2 linked regions of the Duganella dendranthematis genome follow. The protein of the gene in region 1 interacts with the protein of each later gene in a pairwise test. Links are inferred from orthologs where the notes say so. Each region holds a gene or a part of one and is shown on either strand. Other genes may lie near its edges. The genes, in order: HH213_RS11015 and kdsB.

Region 1 (8,149 bases):
TCGCCATCGAGCCAGTACAAGCCATCGGCGGTGGAGCACCACATCGTGCCATCACCGCTGCGCACCACCTGGTAGATGGTGCGCACCGGCAGGCCTTGCTCGACGCCGTAATGGTGCACCTGGCCCTGGTCGAACACGCTGACGCCGCCAAAGCTGTAGCCAACCCACAGCGCCGAACCGACCGCCAGGATGGCGTTGGTGTTCGACGAGCGCAGCTTGTTGCCATCGATGGCGGTCAGGCGCTCGAAGCGGGCGCCGTCGAAGCGGTAGACGCCGTCATTGGCGGCGAACCACAGCATGCCGCGCGGGTCCTGCGTGATGCCGAACACCGCCGTCGGCGCGCCTTCCTGCTTAGTCCACGCCTTGTGCACCATCGAGCTGTGCCAATACGGACGCGGAGCAGGCTCGGCCGCGCTAGCGCTGAAGATCAGCGCGGCCGGCAGAATCAGTCGCAACACATGGAAGGCGGCTCGTAAAGGCATGCGTATATCTAAAAGGAGACCTTGTATTTTAGCGTTTCACGGCTGACTATTGTTATGCAATTTATACGGATTTACATGAAATTGCGCTTGCGCAGCGTATCAAGCCGACTATATACTTCGTATACGTTTCGTATATGAGGTAATTATGGGTATTGTGAACATCGACGACGAGCTGCACGACCAGCTGCGCAAAGCCAGCGCGGTGGCCTGCCGCTCGATCAACGCGCAGGCGGCGTTCTGGATCAAGATCGGCATGCTGTGCGAAATGAATCCGACGCAGTCGTTCAACGACATCGTCAGCCGCGAACTGCGCGCCGCCGGGGTCGATGCGCAAGTATTGAGGACGGTCTCATCATGACCAAGCGGCCGCAGGAAATCGCGCTGATGGCGGAATCGGGACGGCTGCTGGCCGGCGTGTTCAGCCATCTCGACCAGTTGAACCTGATCGGCATGTCGACCATGGCGGTGAACGACCTGGTCGACCGCTACATCGTCGACGACTTGCAGGCGCGACCGGCCAGCAAGGGCCAGTACGGCTACGCCTATGCGCTGAACGCCTCGCGCAACAGCGTGGTATGCCACGGCGTGCCCTCGGCCAGCGAGATCTTGCAGGACGGCGATATCGTCAACTTCGACATCACGCTGGAGAAAAACGGCTACATCGCCGATTCCAGCAAAACCTATCTGGTCGGCGTCGTCTCATCGGCCGCCCGCAAGCTGGTGCAGGTGACCTATGAAGCGCTGTGGATGGGCATACACACCGTGCGGCCGGGTGCGCACTTGGGCGACATCGGCCACGCCATCGCCCGCCATGCCAGCCGCAACGGCTACAGCGTGGTGCGCGAATACTGCGGCCATGGCATCGGCCGCGAAATGCACGAAGCACCGCAGGTGCTGCACTGGGGCAAACCGAAGACGGGCCTGGTGCTGCGCGAAGGCATGGTGTTCACCATCGAGCCGATGCTCAACCAGGGCGGCCGCGCCGTGCACACCAAGGACGACGGCTGGACCGTGGTCACCGACGACGGCAAACTATCGGCGCAGTTTGAGCACACGGTCGCAGTCACCCGCACCGGCGTGCAGGTGCTGACGCTACGGCCCGATGAGCGGGCGCTGCACTGAGCTGTTCGGCGAATTTGCTGCATCTTCAGTGCCAACTCAAATGGAAACCACAGGGGCCTGGTAAAGAAAGTCTCCGCGTTCCGCCACGCTCAACATAAAGCCCGCCAGATCGGCTCTCGACAGTCTGCCGGTAATGCCCGGCTTCAAGCTGGTGCTGGCGCGGTAGGCGCCTGTGGCTGCGCCGTTGGTCAGCGCGGGAGGGCGGACCAGGGTCCAGTCGGTGGTGCTGGCGCGTACCAGTTTTTCCATGGCATCCTTGTCGCGCATTTTTTCGCGGATGATCTTGCGCACCAGGCGGATGAACCACGAGTGATCTCGCGTTTCTGATGCGCCGTAGGCGCTGAGCGCTATCAGACGTTGTGTGCCGGTGTGCTGCATGGCTTGCAACATACTGCGGATGCCGTCCGTGCAAACCGTCAGCGCACCGCCCTTGCGGACACCCAGGACGCTGATCACGGCATCGGCGCCTTGCACCACGGCGGCTACCGCATCAGGCTGATCCAGTTGACCGACAATCCGCTGCACACGAACGTCATCCAACGGCAAGCTGCCGGCGCTGCGCAGCAGTACAGTGACGTCGTGTCCGGCAGCCAATGCCTGTTCGACCAGCAGTCGTCCGGTCGCGCCGGAGGCGCCAAAAATAGCAAGTTTCATCGCGCATCCTCTCCGGCGAGAATGGTAACGGCTGAGGCCATCAATGCCGGCGCGCCGGCGAGAAAACCGCTGCTGTCCAAATGCCACGGTGTGCCGTCCAGATCGGTTACGCTGCCGCCGGCTTCCGCCACCAGCAGGGCGCCGGCCACCAGGCCGGAACGCACCTGGCTGTATTGCCAGAACAAGTCCTGACGGCCAGCCGCCACCTGCACCAGCTGCAAGGTGGCGGGAACTGAGACGCGCACCACCAGCGCCGCTTCCAGCATGGCGGTCACCGAGCTGCCCGTGCGCTGATAGACCGCGCTGCCTTCATCCGGCACCGCCTGGCCGGTGCCTACCATGGCGGCGTTCAGTTCGGTCTTGCCGGAGACGTGCAGACGGATGCCATTCAGCCAGGCGCCGCCGCCGCGCAGGGCGGTATAGGTATCGCCGCTCAAGGGCAGATGCACTGCGGTCAGCACCGGCAGGTTGTCGCGCACCAGCGTCGCCGTAACGCCCCAGTCAGGCAGGCCGTGGATATGGTTGATGGCACCCTCGACCGGGTCGGTAACCCACCATGCGCCGGGCGGCAAGGCGCCTGCACCGGCCTCATCGTCGTCCCAGCGCGCGTCAGCGCAGGCGGCCGATAACGCGGGCCGCAAGATATCGCGGGAGATGGTGTCGTTGGCGGCGATCAGGTTGCCGATGTCGTTTCTGTCGCGCGGACGGGCGTCTGCGCTGAAGCGCGCCAGCACGGCCTGGCCGGCCGACTGCACTGCCTGGACTACCTGCTGAAGCAGGTCAAAGTCCGGATGATTCATGGGGTTCATTGGGGTCTCGATTTCGCTTGACGGGGAGTAAAAATGATATGAGCATTAGCTCACATGAACAACTCGCATTCCAAACCGGCCCGCTTGCAACCCCGCAAAGCCCCGTCCCAGCCCCGTTCCGCGCAAACCGTTGAAGCCATCTTGACGGCGGCTGCTCACATTCTGGAGCGGCACGGACTTGAGGGATACACAACCAACGCCATCGCCGCCAAGGCGGGCGTCAGCATCGGCTCGCTGTATCAATACTTTCCAACCAAGGATGCGGTGACGGTCGCGCTGATCGAGCGCGAGATGGCGCGGGTGGTCGATGAGGCGATGCAGGCGCTCAAGCTGGCTGACCGCCAGGCGGCCTTGCAGCAGCTGATCGAGGTCGCGGTGCGCCATCAATTACGCCGGCCAGCGCTGGCGGCCTTGCTCGATTTTGAGCAGCATCGTTTGTCTGCAATAATGCCGCCGTCCGGCAACCGGATGACGATGCGCGCGGCGCTGGTTGAGTTTCTCGGCCGCGATGCAGCCGCGCCGGAGCTGGTGGCGGAAGACCTGATGGAGCTGATCAGCGCGCTCACCGATGCCGCCGGACGCCGTGGCAACGTTGAGCCGGCGCAGCTGGTGGAACGAATTGGTGGCGCCGTGCGCGGCTACCTCAGCGTGTTGTAACGACTTAAGGAACTGGTATGTCCCGTGGTTTCAAACAGGTAGACGTTTTCTCCGCCGTTCCGTTTCAAGGCAATCCGCTGGCCGTCATCCTCGATGCCGACGGACTCAGTAGTGATCAGATGCAGGCGATTGCGCGCTGGACCAATTTGTCCGAAACCACCTTTGTGCTGCCGCCCACCGATCCCGCCGCCGATTACCGGGCGCGCATCTTCACCACGCAGGAAGAATTTCCGTTTGCCGGCCATCCCACCTTGGGCACGGCCTATGCGCTGTTGCAGGCCGGGCGGCAGCCGAAGACGCCAGGCGTGCTGATTCAGGAGTGCGGTGTCGGACTGGTGCCGGTGCGTATTGCCGATGACGGCGCGTTGGGATTCCGCGCGCCACCAGCGCGGTTTGAGGAGATGAACGCTGCCCAGTTGCCGCTGCTGCACCGCGCCTTGGGCGTCGCGCCAAGGCATGCGCCGGTGGCGGCCGACATGGGCATCTGCTGGCTGATCGTTCGTCTGGAAACGGTGGCCGAGTGTCTATCGGTCGCACCAGATGCCTCGGCGCTGGATGAATTGATGCAGCTAACCCGCTGCAACGGCGTCGCCCTCTACGCCCCGCACGCCACCGGTGGCCCGGCCGATTACGAGGTGCGCGCCTTCCTGCTGGAAAACGGCCTGTTGCTGGAAGACCCGGTAACCGGCAGCGCCAACGCCTGCATCGCTCGCTTGCAGCCCGGCGAGGGCTACCGCGTGCGCCAGGGTACTGCACTCGGCCGCGATGGCCGGGTCACGGTGGTCTATGAAAACGACGAGCCATGGATCTACGGCCAGTCCGTCACCATCATCGATGGTCAAATCAATTGCTGAAAATATTTCTGAGATTTTACTAGACGACTAGTCTAATTGTGTTTATAGTGAAGTCCATGAACACGACAACCACTTCCGAAACCAACGATGTACGAGCGACCATTCTCGCCACGGGCCAACGCCTGATGGCTGGGAAAGGCTTCTCGGCGGTCGGGTTGAATGAAATCCTGACCGGCGCCGGTGTGCCCAAGGGATCGTTCTACCATTACTTTGGTTCGAAGGACGCGTTCGGCGAAGCGCTACTCGACACCTATTTCGATGACTATCTGGCAGAGCTGGATGTGACGCTGGCGCAGCCCGGCATGAACATGGCCCAGCGCCTGATCAGCTACTTTGAAGTCTGGCGTCAGACGCAGTCGTTTTTCGATTGCCAAGGCAAATGCCTGGCCGTGAAAATGGCGGCCGAAGTGGCGGACTTGTCGGAAGCGATGCGCCTGTCGATCAAGCGCGGCACCAGCGGCATTGTGCGCCGGCTGGCAGCCGCGATCGAAGCAGGGGTGGCTGAAGGCTCGCTGAGCATCGCCGCCGATGCCGACAGCACCGCACACAGCCTGTATCAGTTGTGGCTGGGCACCAGCGTCATGGTCAAGATTGAACGCGACGTTGCGCCATTCACGACCGCAATGAACACCACGCACCAAATCCTTCATCTGCCCCAGCACTAAGGGAACGATGACACGCATTTCACACGAAATGCTTTTTTTTGCCCCAGTTATAGACGACTGGTCTAATAGTAGCAGCTTATTTACCTTTACTTACCTCTGGAGAAATATCATGAAAAAAGTTTTGATGGTTCTGACCTCGCACGACCAATTGGGCGACACCGGCCGTAAAACCGGCTTCTGGCTGGAAGAGCTGGCCGCGCCGTACTACACCTTCAAGGATGCCGGCGTCGAAGTGGTGCTGGCTTCGCCACTGGGCGGCCAGCCGCCGCTGGACCCGAAAAGCAATGAGCCGTCGTTCCAGACCGATCTGACGCGCCGCTTCGAGCAAGACGCCGCCGCGACCGCGCAACTGGCCGCCACCGTGCGTCTGGACTCGGTCAATCAGGCCGATTTCGACACCGTGTTTTACCCAGGCGGCCACGGCCCGCTGTGGGATCTGGCGGAAGACAAGAACTCCATCCAGCTAATCGAATCCTTCCTGGCCGCCAACAAGCCGGTGGCGCTGGTCTGCCATGCGCCAGGTGTGCTGCGTCACGTCAAAACGCCGGCCGGCCGTCCGCTGGTCGAAGGCAAGAAAGTGACCGGTTTCACCAATACCGAAGAGGAAGCTGTCGGCCTGACCAATGTGGTGCCGTTCCTGGTGGAGGACGTCCTGAAGGCCAACGGCGGCGTGTATTCGCAAGGTCCGGACTGGGGCTCGTATGTCGTCAGCGACGGCCTGCTGATCACCGGCCAGAACCCGGCCTCGTCGTCCGCTGCCGCAGCCCTGCTGCTCAAGCAAATCGCCTGACCCGCTGTGCCGGCGCGGTGATCGACCGCGCCGGCAAGCCCGCCTACTACCGAGGTAAATGATGAACCACCAAGCACTGCTGACGCCGACCACCATGGGGCGGCATATCCTCAAAAATCGCATCGTCCTGCCGCCGCTCACGCGCCAACGCGCCGCCCAGCCCGGCGATGTACCGACCGATCTGATGGCGCTGTACTACCGGCAACGGGCCAGCGCCGGCTTGATGGTCAGCGAAGGCGCGCAGATCGAACCACGCGGCCAAGGTTACGCCTGGACGCCGGGCATCTACAGCCAGGAACAAATCGCCGGCTGGCGCAAGGTCACCGACGCCGTGCACGCGGAGGGCGGCATCATCTTCGCGCAACTGTGGCATGTGGGCCGCGTGTCGCACACGGCCTTGCAGCCGGATGGCCAGGCGCCGATTGCGCCGTCCGCCATCCAAGCGCAAAAAGTGAAGGCGTTTATCGCAACCTCGGACGGCGCGGGCACTTTGGTGGAACCATCAATGCCGCGCGAACTGAGCCGCGACGATATCCAGCAACTGGTCGCGCTGTATGCACAGGCAGCGCAGAACGCGCTCGACGCCGGCTTTGATGGTGTCGAAATCCATGCCGCCAATGGCTACCTGGTCAACCAGTTTATTTCGGCGCACGCCAATCAGCGCACCGATGAATATGGCGGGTCATTGCACAACCGGCTGCGTTTCCTGCGCGAAATCGTGCAGGCCGTGGCCGCCGTGGTGGGCCCGGAACGGCTGGGCGTGCGCTTTACGCCGCTGTTCACCGGCACCGATCAGGACCGCGTCTACATCGGCCTGGTCGAAGACGATCCGCACACCACCTACATCGAAGCCATCAAGATTCTGGAGCAGGCCGGCGTTGGTTATCTGTCGATTGCGGAAGCGGACTGGGACAACGCCCCCGATCTGCCGGAAGCCTTCCGCCGCGACGTGCGCAGCACTTTTAGCGGACACATTCTGTACGCCGGCCGCTATACCGCCGAACGCGGCGCGCGCCTGATCGAAGCCCAACTGGCCGATCTGATCGCCTTCGGCCGCCCGTTCATCGCCAACCCCGACCTGCCGGCGCGCATCGCCAACGGCTGGCCGCTCAACCCACTCGCCGCGGCGTCGCTGTATGGCGGCGGCGCGCAAGGATTTACCGATTACCCCGTGTTTGCAGCAACCAACAACGAAGAGGTCTCACCATGAACAAAAACATTTTTGACGGTCCTTACTACCAAAGCATCGCCGGCAAGCTGGCGACGTCCGCAGCATCGTTTGACGTGTTCAACCCGGCCACCGGCGCAGTGCTGGCACAGGCGCCGGCCGCCAGCGCGGAACAGCTGGAGGAGGCGATCGCCGCCGCCAAGACCGCCTTCAAGAGCTGGTCGCAACTGAGCTACGAAGAGCGCCAGTCCTATCTGAATGCCTATGCGGATGCGCTGCAAGTACATCGCGACGAGCTGGCGCGGCTGTTGACGCTGGAGCAAGGCAAACCGCTGAAGACCATGTCCGAACCCGAGGTCGACCAGTCGATTTCGTGGATACGCCAGATTGCCGCGCGCCGCCTGCCGGTGGAAATCGTCGAGGAAACCGATGCCCACGTGGTCGAGCTGCATCACACGCCGCTGGGTGTAATCGGCGCCATCACGCCGTGGAATTTCCCGGTGCTGCTGGCTTTGTGGAAAGTCGCGCCGGCGCTGATTACCGGTAACACCATGGTGATCAAACCGTCGCCGTTCACGCCGCTGTCGACGCTGCGCTTCGGCCAGATCGCGCAATCCGTGCTGCCGCCGGGCGTGTTGTCCGTGGTTGCGGGCGGGAACGAACTCGGCCCGCAGCTGACGGCGCATGCGGACATCGCCAAGATCAGCTTTACCGGCTCGACCGAAACCGGCAAGCACGTGATCCGTTCCGCCGCCGGCACCATGAAGCGCCTGACGCTGGAACTGGGCGGCAACGACGCTGCCATTGTGTTGCCGGACGCCGACTGGCAGGCCGCCATTCCGCAATTGTTCTGGGGCGCCATCGGCAACTCGGGCCAGTGGTGCGTGGGCATCAAGCGCCTGTACATCCACCGCTCGTTCCACCAGGAATTCGTCGCAGCGTTTGTCG
Region 2 (8,240 bases), 1.8 Mb from region 1 along the record:
GCGCCGTACAGCGTGACCAGCGCGCGCACCTCGACCTTGTCGCCCTCGCGCGGAATGAAGTCGGCATATTGCGCGCGGCCGCGGAACATCACGGCGCGCACCTGCGCGCCGGTATCTTTCAGCGTGAAGTACCAGTGGCCCGATGCCGCTTTGGTGAAGTTGGAGACTTCACCCGAGATCCAGGTCAGTGGAAAAGTGCGTTCCAGCAGCCGCGCCACCGCCTGGTTCAGCGCGCTGACGGTGATGACCGGGGCGCCGGTCGGGGCGGAATCGTTACTGTCGTCGGGCGTCATAAATTTCAAAAGTGGAAACTATCCACACTATGTGAGATTGGTCACACAGCGGTCACAGAGCATCTAAAGCGGTAGGTATTATAGATAAATGCCTGATTTTAAAGGGGAAACATTTGTGCCGTATTTGCGTGCACAGAGGAAAAACCCTTACGGATCAAGCACTTTGCCATTACCCATGGTGGTTACACACAAAGTTATCCACAAAAGATGTGTGAAACTTCAGTGACCGATAGCCTTTTTCTTGTTGTTGATTTTATCATGCTTAAAATTTGCGCACGGAAATTATATTGTGACGAATCAATGACTTAAGGTTGGCGATGCACGGTTTCACACACTTTTATCCACAGAATTTGTGCAAAACTCTGTAGTTGTCCCGGATTTGCGTGGGGAAGTGAATATCCCGAACGGACAGGTGACAGGCGTTTCCGGCCCATCGGACCCCCACCAAATGCCGTGCTAGATTTTTACGCATGGCAATAAAATTATTACGAATCAATGACTTGGATTTGTAACTTGCGCCTTGCTAACAATCTTATCCACATAAAATGTGCAGAAGTGCACAGTTGGCGGCGATAGTTGAAAGCGATTGATCGCTTTCCTGTCCGGGTCGGTGGATAAGCTCGTTTTGGCCCCGAAAACAGGCCGAAAACAGCTCGCTGCTACATTTTTACTCACGGCAAAAAATCCCTTTGAAATCAATGACATTTCTCCTTATGGGACAGCTTGCGCACAATCTTTTCCACAGTTAATGTGGGGAAGTGCACAGGCTGTTTTCCCCGCCAAAAGCATGCGTTATTTTTGCGCAAGGTATAAATAACGTTATAAATCAAATAGTTAGTTAGAGCGGGTGTTCTTTGCTCACAACGTTGTCCACAGAATGTGGGCATAACTGTGATTAACTGTGCGCGCCTGCGTGATTTTTAAGCGTAGTAACTATTTCCTTGTGGATCAACCACTTAGGACGTAAGCGATGGTCTTGCACACATCATTGTCCACAGAAAATGTTGAGAACTCCGCCAGACACTTGCTGAGTTTCGCCCAACACGATACATTGCGCCATTCAAGTATCGATTTTCTACACAGGAGTTCGTTTTGCTCGCCATATTCCAAGCTGCAGGTTGGCCTATCTGGTTATTGTTGATTGCTTCCATCGTCGCAACCGCCCTGATCATCGAACGCTTGCTGTATCTGCGCCGCAGCAAGATCCTGCCGAAGAAGTTGCTGGACGAAGTAGTGCAGGTCTACCGCAGCAACCACATCACTCCCGACATCATCGACAAGCTGGAAAAAAGTTCGCCGCTGGGCATCGTGCTGTCGTCGGCGTTGCGCAATGTGGACGCGCCGCGCGATGTGATGAAGGAATCCATCGAAGAGGCGGGCAGCGGCGTGGCGCACACGCTGGAACGCTTTTTGACCACGCTGGGCACCATCGCCACGCTGGCGCCGCTGATGGGCCTGTTCGGTACGGTGGTCGGCATGATCGAGATCTTCGGTTCGCAGAACACGGCCGGTTCCAATCCGGCGGCGCTGGCGCACGGCATCTCGGTGGCCTTGTACAACACCGGCTTCGGCCTGGCGATCGCGATGCCGACGCTGGTGTTCTACCGCCACTTCCGCGCGCTGGTGGATAGCTTCATCATCGACATGGAACAGCAGGCGGTGAAGTTTGTCGACATTGTTCACAGCAAGCGCAAGTAAGGACGGATCATGAATTTCCGCAAAGGCCAGCGCCGCGAGGATCCGGAGATCAACCTGATCCCGTTTATCGACGTGCTGCTGGTGATCCTGATTTTCCTGATGGTCAGCACGACCTACAGCAAGTTCACCGAATTGCAGATCACGCTGCCGACTGCCGACGCACAGAAGGCCACCGACAAGCCGTTCGAGCTGAACGTCACGGTGGACGCCAAGGGCAACTACACCATCAACGGTGAGCCGGTCTCGTTCCGTGATGTGAACGGCTTTGCGCAAGCGATGCGCGAGGCGGCGAGCAAGGGCGGCGACGCCGGCAAGTCGCCGGTGGTGATCGTCAATGCCGACCAGTTCGCCATGCATCAGATGGTCATCAATGTGATGGAAGCGGCGCGCATTGCCGGCTATGAAAAATTGACCTTTGCCGCGCAAACCGGTGGCACGAAATAACCGTCATTCCCGCGCAGGCGGGAATCCATAGAACGCTCACCCTGGACGCTCAGCATGGGTTCCCGCTTGTGCGGGAACGACGTGCGGGCGAAATCGCTTGTCTGATCCTCATCCTTCTTCCCTTGAATCGACGCTGACCCGCAACTGGCTGCGGCGTGGGCCGCTGGCGTGTGCGTTGTGGCCGGTGTCGCTGCTGTTCCGCGCGCTGAGCGGGCTGAGAGTAGTCTTGTTCAAGGCCGGCGTGCTGAAATCGACGCGGTTGCCGGTGCCGGTGGTGGTGGTGGGGAATATCTACATCGGTGGCACCGGCAAGACGCCGTTGACCATCTGGCTGGTGCAGGCGCTGCAGGCGGCGGGCATGCGGCCAGGGGTGATTTCGCGCGGCTTTGGCAGTTCGGAAGAAGGCGCGCGCGAAGTCACCGCAGCCTCGACGCCGGCGCAGGTGGGCGATGAGCCCTTGCTGATCAAGCAGCGTACCGGTGCGCCGGTGATGGTGGGACGCGACCGTGCCGCCACCGGGCTGGCGCTGCTGGCCGCGCATCCCGAGGTGAATATCCTGCTGACCGACGACGGCTTGCAGCACTACAAGCTGCAACGCGACGTGGAAATCATTCTGTTTGACGGCCGTGGAGCAGGCAATGGCTGGCTGCTGCCGGCCGGGCCGCTGCGCGAACCGGTCAGCCGCCGGCGCGATTTTACAGTCATTAACACGCCGCAGCTGACCGATACGCTGGTTCGCGCGGTGGACCCCGGCACGGCGGGGTCTGAACCGGTGCGGGGTCAGACCCCATATGCGCGGACGGCGGCGATTCAGATGACGCTGGTGGGGGAATACGCCGAGCAACTCCGGGACCGAACCCAGCGCAAGCCGCTGACAGAACTCGCCGCGCACCCCGAGCTGCGCATCGTCGCCGCCGCCGGTATCGGCAATCCGTCCCGTTTCTTTGGCATGCTGAAAGGCGCCGGCCTGCACGTCATTGAACTGCCACTGCCCGACCATCACGACTTCCAGGACCGTCCATTTGCCGCACTCAATGCTGACCTGATCTTGATGACGGAGAAGGATGCAGTAAAATGTGCGCAAATTGAAGAACTCAGAGACGACCCCCGCTTGTGGGTCGTCCCGGTAACAGCGCGCATCGACCGCGCGCTGGCCGACCAAATTGTGGAGAAATGTCGTGGACGCTCGATTGCTTGATATCCTGGTATGCCCGGTCTGCAAAGGCCCTCTGGAGTACGATAAAAAAGCCCAGGAAATGATTTGCAAAGGCGACCGCCTGGCTTATCCGATCCGTGACGGCATCCCCATCATGTGGGCCGACGAGGCGCGCACCTTGCAGGACAAGGCCGAATAACGTGTCTTTCATCGTCATCATTCCGGCCCGCCTGGCTTCGACCCGTCTGCCGAACAAGCCGCTGGCCGACCTCGGCGGCAAGCCGATGGTGGTGCGCGTCGCCGAACGCGCTCAGCAATCCGGCGCGTCGCGCATCATCGTCGCCACCGATCATCCCGACATCCAGGCCGCTTGCCAGCAGCACGGCGTGGAAGTGTGCATGACCCGCGCCGACCATCCGTCCGGCACCGACCGCATCGCCGAAGTGGCGCGCGCGCTCAACCTGCCGGCCGACGCTGTCATCGTCAACCTGCAAGGCGACGAGCCGCTGATCGACCCGACGCTGCTGCAAGCGGCGGCCGCCCGCATTGGCGCCGAGGTGCCGATGTCGACCTGCGCCCATCCGTTGCACGACGTGGCCGACGCCTTCAATCCCAACGTGGTGAAGGTGGTGCTGGACAAGGCCGGCCGGGCTTTATATTTCTCGCGCGCGACCATACCGTGGAACCGCGACGCGTTTGCGCAGTCCAAGGAGACGCTGCCGGCCGGTTACGTGCCGCTGCGTCACATCGGGCTGTACGCCTACCGCAACGACTTCCTGCAAGCCTACCCGGCGCTGCAAGTGTCGCCGCTGGAATCGATCGAAGCGCTGGAGCAGTTGCGCGTGTTGTGGCACGGTTATCCGATCGCCGTGCACGTGACCGATGCGGCCCCGGCGCCGGGCGTCGATACGCCGGAAGACCTGGAGCGCGTGCGCCAGTACTATTGATTTATATCAAATACCCGTCAGTCGCCCGTCAGCTACCCCTGATATAACTAGCTTAACTGTGCGATATTCATACGGTATATCGGGGCGTTAGTGGCGTTCAAACTAAGTTTTGTGGTAAGTTTCGTACGATCCGATACTTACTAACCATACCAATATCTGTTTTTTAGGAATTTTTCATGCGTCTTATTCTTTTAGGAGCACCAGGTGCCGGCAAAGGCACTCAGGCTAACTTCATCAAAGAAAAATATAACATCCCGCAAATCTCCACCGGCGACATGCTGCGCGCGGCCATCAAGGCTGGCACGGAGCTGGGCCTGGCGGCCAAAAAGGTGATGGACACGGGTGGTCTGGTATCGGATGACATCATCATCGGCCTGGTCAAGGACCGTCTGGCGCAGCCAGACTGCGCCCAGGGCTACCTGTTCGACGGCTTCCCGCGCACCGTCGCCCAGGCTGACGCCATGAAAGACAGCGGCGTGGCGGTGGACTACGTGCTGGAAATCGCCGTGCCGGACGAGTCGATCATCGAGCGTATCGATGGCCGCCGCTGCCACCCAGGTTCGGGCCGCGTCTACCACGTCAAATTCAACCCGCCTAAAGTCGAAGGTAAGGACGATGTCACCGGCGAAGACCTGGTGCAGCGCGACGACGACAAGGCGGAAGTGGTTAAGAAACGTCTGGACGTGTATCACAACCAGACCGAAGTGCTGCTGGGTTACTACAATGATTGGGCCCAGTCGGGCCAGGCCGGCGCACCGAAATATCGCCGCATCGAGGGCGTCGGCCCGGTGGATGAAATTCGCGATGCAGCGTTTGCCGCGCTGTCGAAATAAGCGGTAAAGTAGAGCGGACCGATGGTCCGCTTTTTTTTCGCCAGTGCCATCCTGAATTTTTGAAGTTTTGCAGTTCGCACGTGAAGTGTGGTTTGTAGGCTTACTCCAACAAAAATAAAGGGGACAATATGGCAACCAGCTTATGGTTTGCAGTGGCCTGCGGCATTCTCGCCGTGGCGTACGGACTCTGGTCGCGCAGCTGGATTTTGCGACAGGATGCGGGCAATCCGCGCATGCAGGAAATCGCGCTGGCGATCCAGCAAGGCGCCGCCGCCTATCTGGCGCGCCAATACCGCACCATCGCCATCGTCGGCGTGGTGCTGCTGATCCTCCTGGGAGTTTTTCGAGACGTCAATACCGCGATCGGTTTCCTGATCGGCGCGGTGCTGTCCGGCGCCTGCGGCTTCATCGGCATGAACGTGTCGGTGCGGGCCAATGTGCGCACCGCGCAGGCCGCCACCAAGGGCATGAACGAGGCGCTCGACGTGGCCTTCAAGGGCGGCGCCATCACCGGCATGCTGGTGGTGGGACTGGGCCTGCTCGGCGTGGTGCTGTTCTATCTGTTCCTGGTGGCGGGGCTGGCGCCCGGCTACGATCTGCACCGGATTATCGAGCCGCTGATCGGGCTGGCGTTTGGCGCGTCGCTGATTTCGATCTTTGCGCGGCTGGGCGGCGGTATCTTCACCAAGGGCGCCGACGTTGGCGCCGATCTGGTCGGCAAGGTGGAGGCCGGGATTCCGGAGGACGATCCGCGCAACCCGGCGGTGATTGCCGATAACGTCGGCGACAACGTCGGCGATTGCGCCGGCATGGCGGCCGACCTGTTTGAAACCTATGTGGTGACCTTGATCGCCACCATGCTGCTCGGCGCGCTGCTGATGGGAGGGGCTGGCACCGCGGCGGTGGTGTATCCGTTGCTGCTGGGGGCGGTGTCCATCATCGCGTCCATCATCGGCTGCTCGATGGTCAAGGCCAAGCCGGGCAAGAAGATCATGTCGGCGCTGTACACCGGGCTGTGGTGGGCGGCCGGGCTGTCGCTGATCGGCTTCGTGGTGGTGACCTGGCAGCTGTGGCCGGACCAGACGATGCGCATCCGCATGATCGGCTGCACCGTGGTCGGCATCGTGCTGACCGGATTGATGGTCTACATCACCGAGTATTACACCGGCACCGACTTTCATCCGGTTAAGCACATCGCACAGGCATCGACCACCGGTCACGGCACCAACATCATCGCCGGCCTGGGCGTGTCGATGAAGTCGACCGCGTGGCCGGTGCTGGCGGTGTGCGCAGCGATTCTGGTCTCTTACCAGCTGGGGCAGCTGTACGGGGTGGCGATTGCCGCCACCTCGATGTTGTCGATGGCCGGTATTGTGGTGGCGCTGGATGCCTACGGTCCGATCACCGATAACGCCGGGGGCATCGCCGAAATGGCGGGCATGCCGGAATCGGTGCGCGCCATTACCGATCCGCTGGATGCGGTGGGCAATACCACCAAGGCCGTCACCAAGGGCTATGCGATCGGCTCGGCCGGGCTGGCGGCGCTGGTACTGTTTGCCGATTACACCCACGCGCTGGAATCGGCCGGACGCGCGATCACGTTTGATCTTTCGAATCCGATGGTCATCGTCGGCCTGATCATCGGCGGCCTGATTCCGTATCTGTTCGGAGCCATGGCGATGGAAGCGGTGGGGCGCGCGGCCGGCGCGGTGGTGGTGGAGGTGCGCCGCCAGTTCCGCGACATCAAGGGCATCATGGAAGGCACAGCCAAGCCGGAGTACGACAAGGCGGTCGATATGCTGACCGCGTCGGCGATCAAGGAAATGATCGTGCCGTCGCTGCTGCCGGTGGTGGTGCCGATTCTGGTCGGCATGCTGCTGGGTTCGGCCGCGTTGGGCGGCATGTTGATGGGCACCATCGTCACCGGCCTGTTCGTGGCGATTTCCATGACTACCGGCGGCGGCGCCTGGGACAACGCCAAGAAATACATCGAAGACGGCCACCACGGCGGCAAGGGCTCGGACGCACACAAGGCAGCCGTGACCGGCGACACGGTCGGCGATCCGTACAAGGACACTGCCGGGCCGGCGGTTAATCCGCTGATCAAGATCATCAATATCGTGGCCTTGCTGCTGGTGCCGTTGTTGCCTGCGACCGGCTGGCTGGCGGTGTCCGTGCCGGCGCCGATACCAGTGATTGTGCCGGCGCCGAACGAGATGCCACCGCCACCACCACCTCCGCCAGCGCCGCAGTAACGTTACGAATTGTTTCTGTGGCTTCCCTCCAATCGTGCGTCTGCTAATAATAGAGACAGGAGGGAAGACCATGAGCCTCATCAAACCAGCGGTATTGACCGCCGCATTCCTGCTCGGCATGCTGGTGTGCGAAGTCGCGTGGGCTGACCCCACCACGGACGAGTACGCCAAACTGCCGGTCTGCACGCTGAACGCCGATGGCACCAAGCTGGCCGTCGAGCCGTGCCGCACCGCGCCGGCCCAGAAACCGATGCCGCGCCGTCCCGTCCCGCAAACCATCGACCGCATGCCGCAGGCCCAGCGCGTGCAGTCGTTGCCGATGCCGGCTGTGTCGCCGTCGCCTTCGCTGCCGAGCTTGACAGCACCTTCGCGCGCCGCCGTGCCCACCACCAGTTGCGACGCTGCGGGCTGTTTCGGTGCGAATGGCGTGCGTTATAACAACGTCGGCAAGGGCGTCATGGGGCCGTCGGGCAAGGCGTGCACCCGCGCCGGCGGCGCTATCCAGTGCTAGTGAAATTATGCCTAAAAGCAATTTAAATTGTTTTTGAGATATTTTGATTTTTTTTGCTTGCATTCTGATAGAATGACTGCAATGCAATTGAAATTGATGCGCT

Evidence for each region.
Region 2: the proteins of HH213_RS11015 (region 1) and kdsB interact in binary tests that used the Escherichia coli proteins (3 or more experiments, as listed by UniProt). The link is inferred for Duganella dendranthematis from one-to-one orthologs.

What each region holds. Positions count from the first base shown.
Region 1 is NZ_CP051684.1:2,392,000-2,400,148, forward strand. Bases 3,566-6,438 are described here. They hold HH213_RS11015 (TetR/AcrR family transcriptional regulator), read left to right. Parts: upstream 3,566-4,634; coding sequence 4,635-5,243; downstream 5,244-6,438. Other genes in these bases: HH213_RS11005 (TetR/AcrR family transcriptional regulator), read left to right, coding at 3,566-3,724; HH213_RS11010 (PhzF family phenazine biosynthesis protein), read left to right, coding at 3,742-4,578; HH213_RS11020 (type 1 glutamine amidotransferase domain-containing protein), read left to right, coding at 5,353-6,033; HH213_RS11025 (alkene reductase), read left to right, coding at 6,095-6,438. Outside these bases: HH213_RS10980 (sensor histidine kinase), read right to left, coding at 1-482; HH213_RS10985 (ParD-like family protein), read left to right, coding at 628-840; map (type I methionyl aminopeptidase), read left to right, coding at 837-1,604; HH213_RS10995 (NAD(P)-dependent oxidoreductase), read right to left, coding at 1,641-2,258; HH213_RS11000 (inositol monophosphatase family protein), read right to left, coding at 2,255-3,067; more of HH213_RS11005, read left to right, coding at 3,122-3,565; more of HH213_RS11025, read left to right, coding at 6,439-7,243; HH213_RS11030 (aldehyde dehydrogenase family protein), read left to right, coding at 7,240-8,149. UniProt on the Escherichia coli protein: Involved in response to both electrophiles and reactive chlorine species (RCS). Represses the transcription of the nemRA-gloA operon by binding to the NemR box.
Region 2 is NZ_CP051684.1:4,203,712-4,211,951, forward strand. What follows is about bases 2,701-5,664. They hold kdsB (3-deoxy-manno-octulosonate cytidylyltransferase), read left to right. Parts: upstream 2,701-3,791; coding sequence 3,792-4,538; downstream 4,539-5,664. Other genes in these bases: lpxK (tetraacyldisaccharide 4'-kinase), read left to right, coding at 2,701-3,633; HH213_RS19280 (Trm112 family protein), read left to right, coding at 3,614-3,790; adk (adenylate kinase), read left to right, coding at 4,715-5,371; HH213_RS19295 (sodium-translocating pyrophosphatase), read left to right, coding at 5,500-5,664. In the rest of the region: xseA (exodeoxyribonuclease VII large subunit), read right to left, coding at 1-293; HH213_RS19265 (MotA/TolQ/ExbB proton channel family protein), read left to right, coding at 1,386-1,991; HH213_RS19270 (ExbD/TolR family protein), read left to right, coding at 2,001-2,435; more of lpxK, read left to right, coding at 2,533-2,700; more of HH213_RS19295, read left to right, coding at 5,665-7,626; HH213_RS19300 (hypothetical protein), read left to right, coding at 7,697-8,137. UniProt on the Escherichia coli protein: Activates KDO (a required 8-carbon sugar) for incorporation into bacterial lipopolysaccharide in Gram-negative bacteria.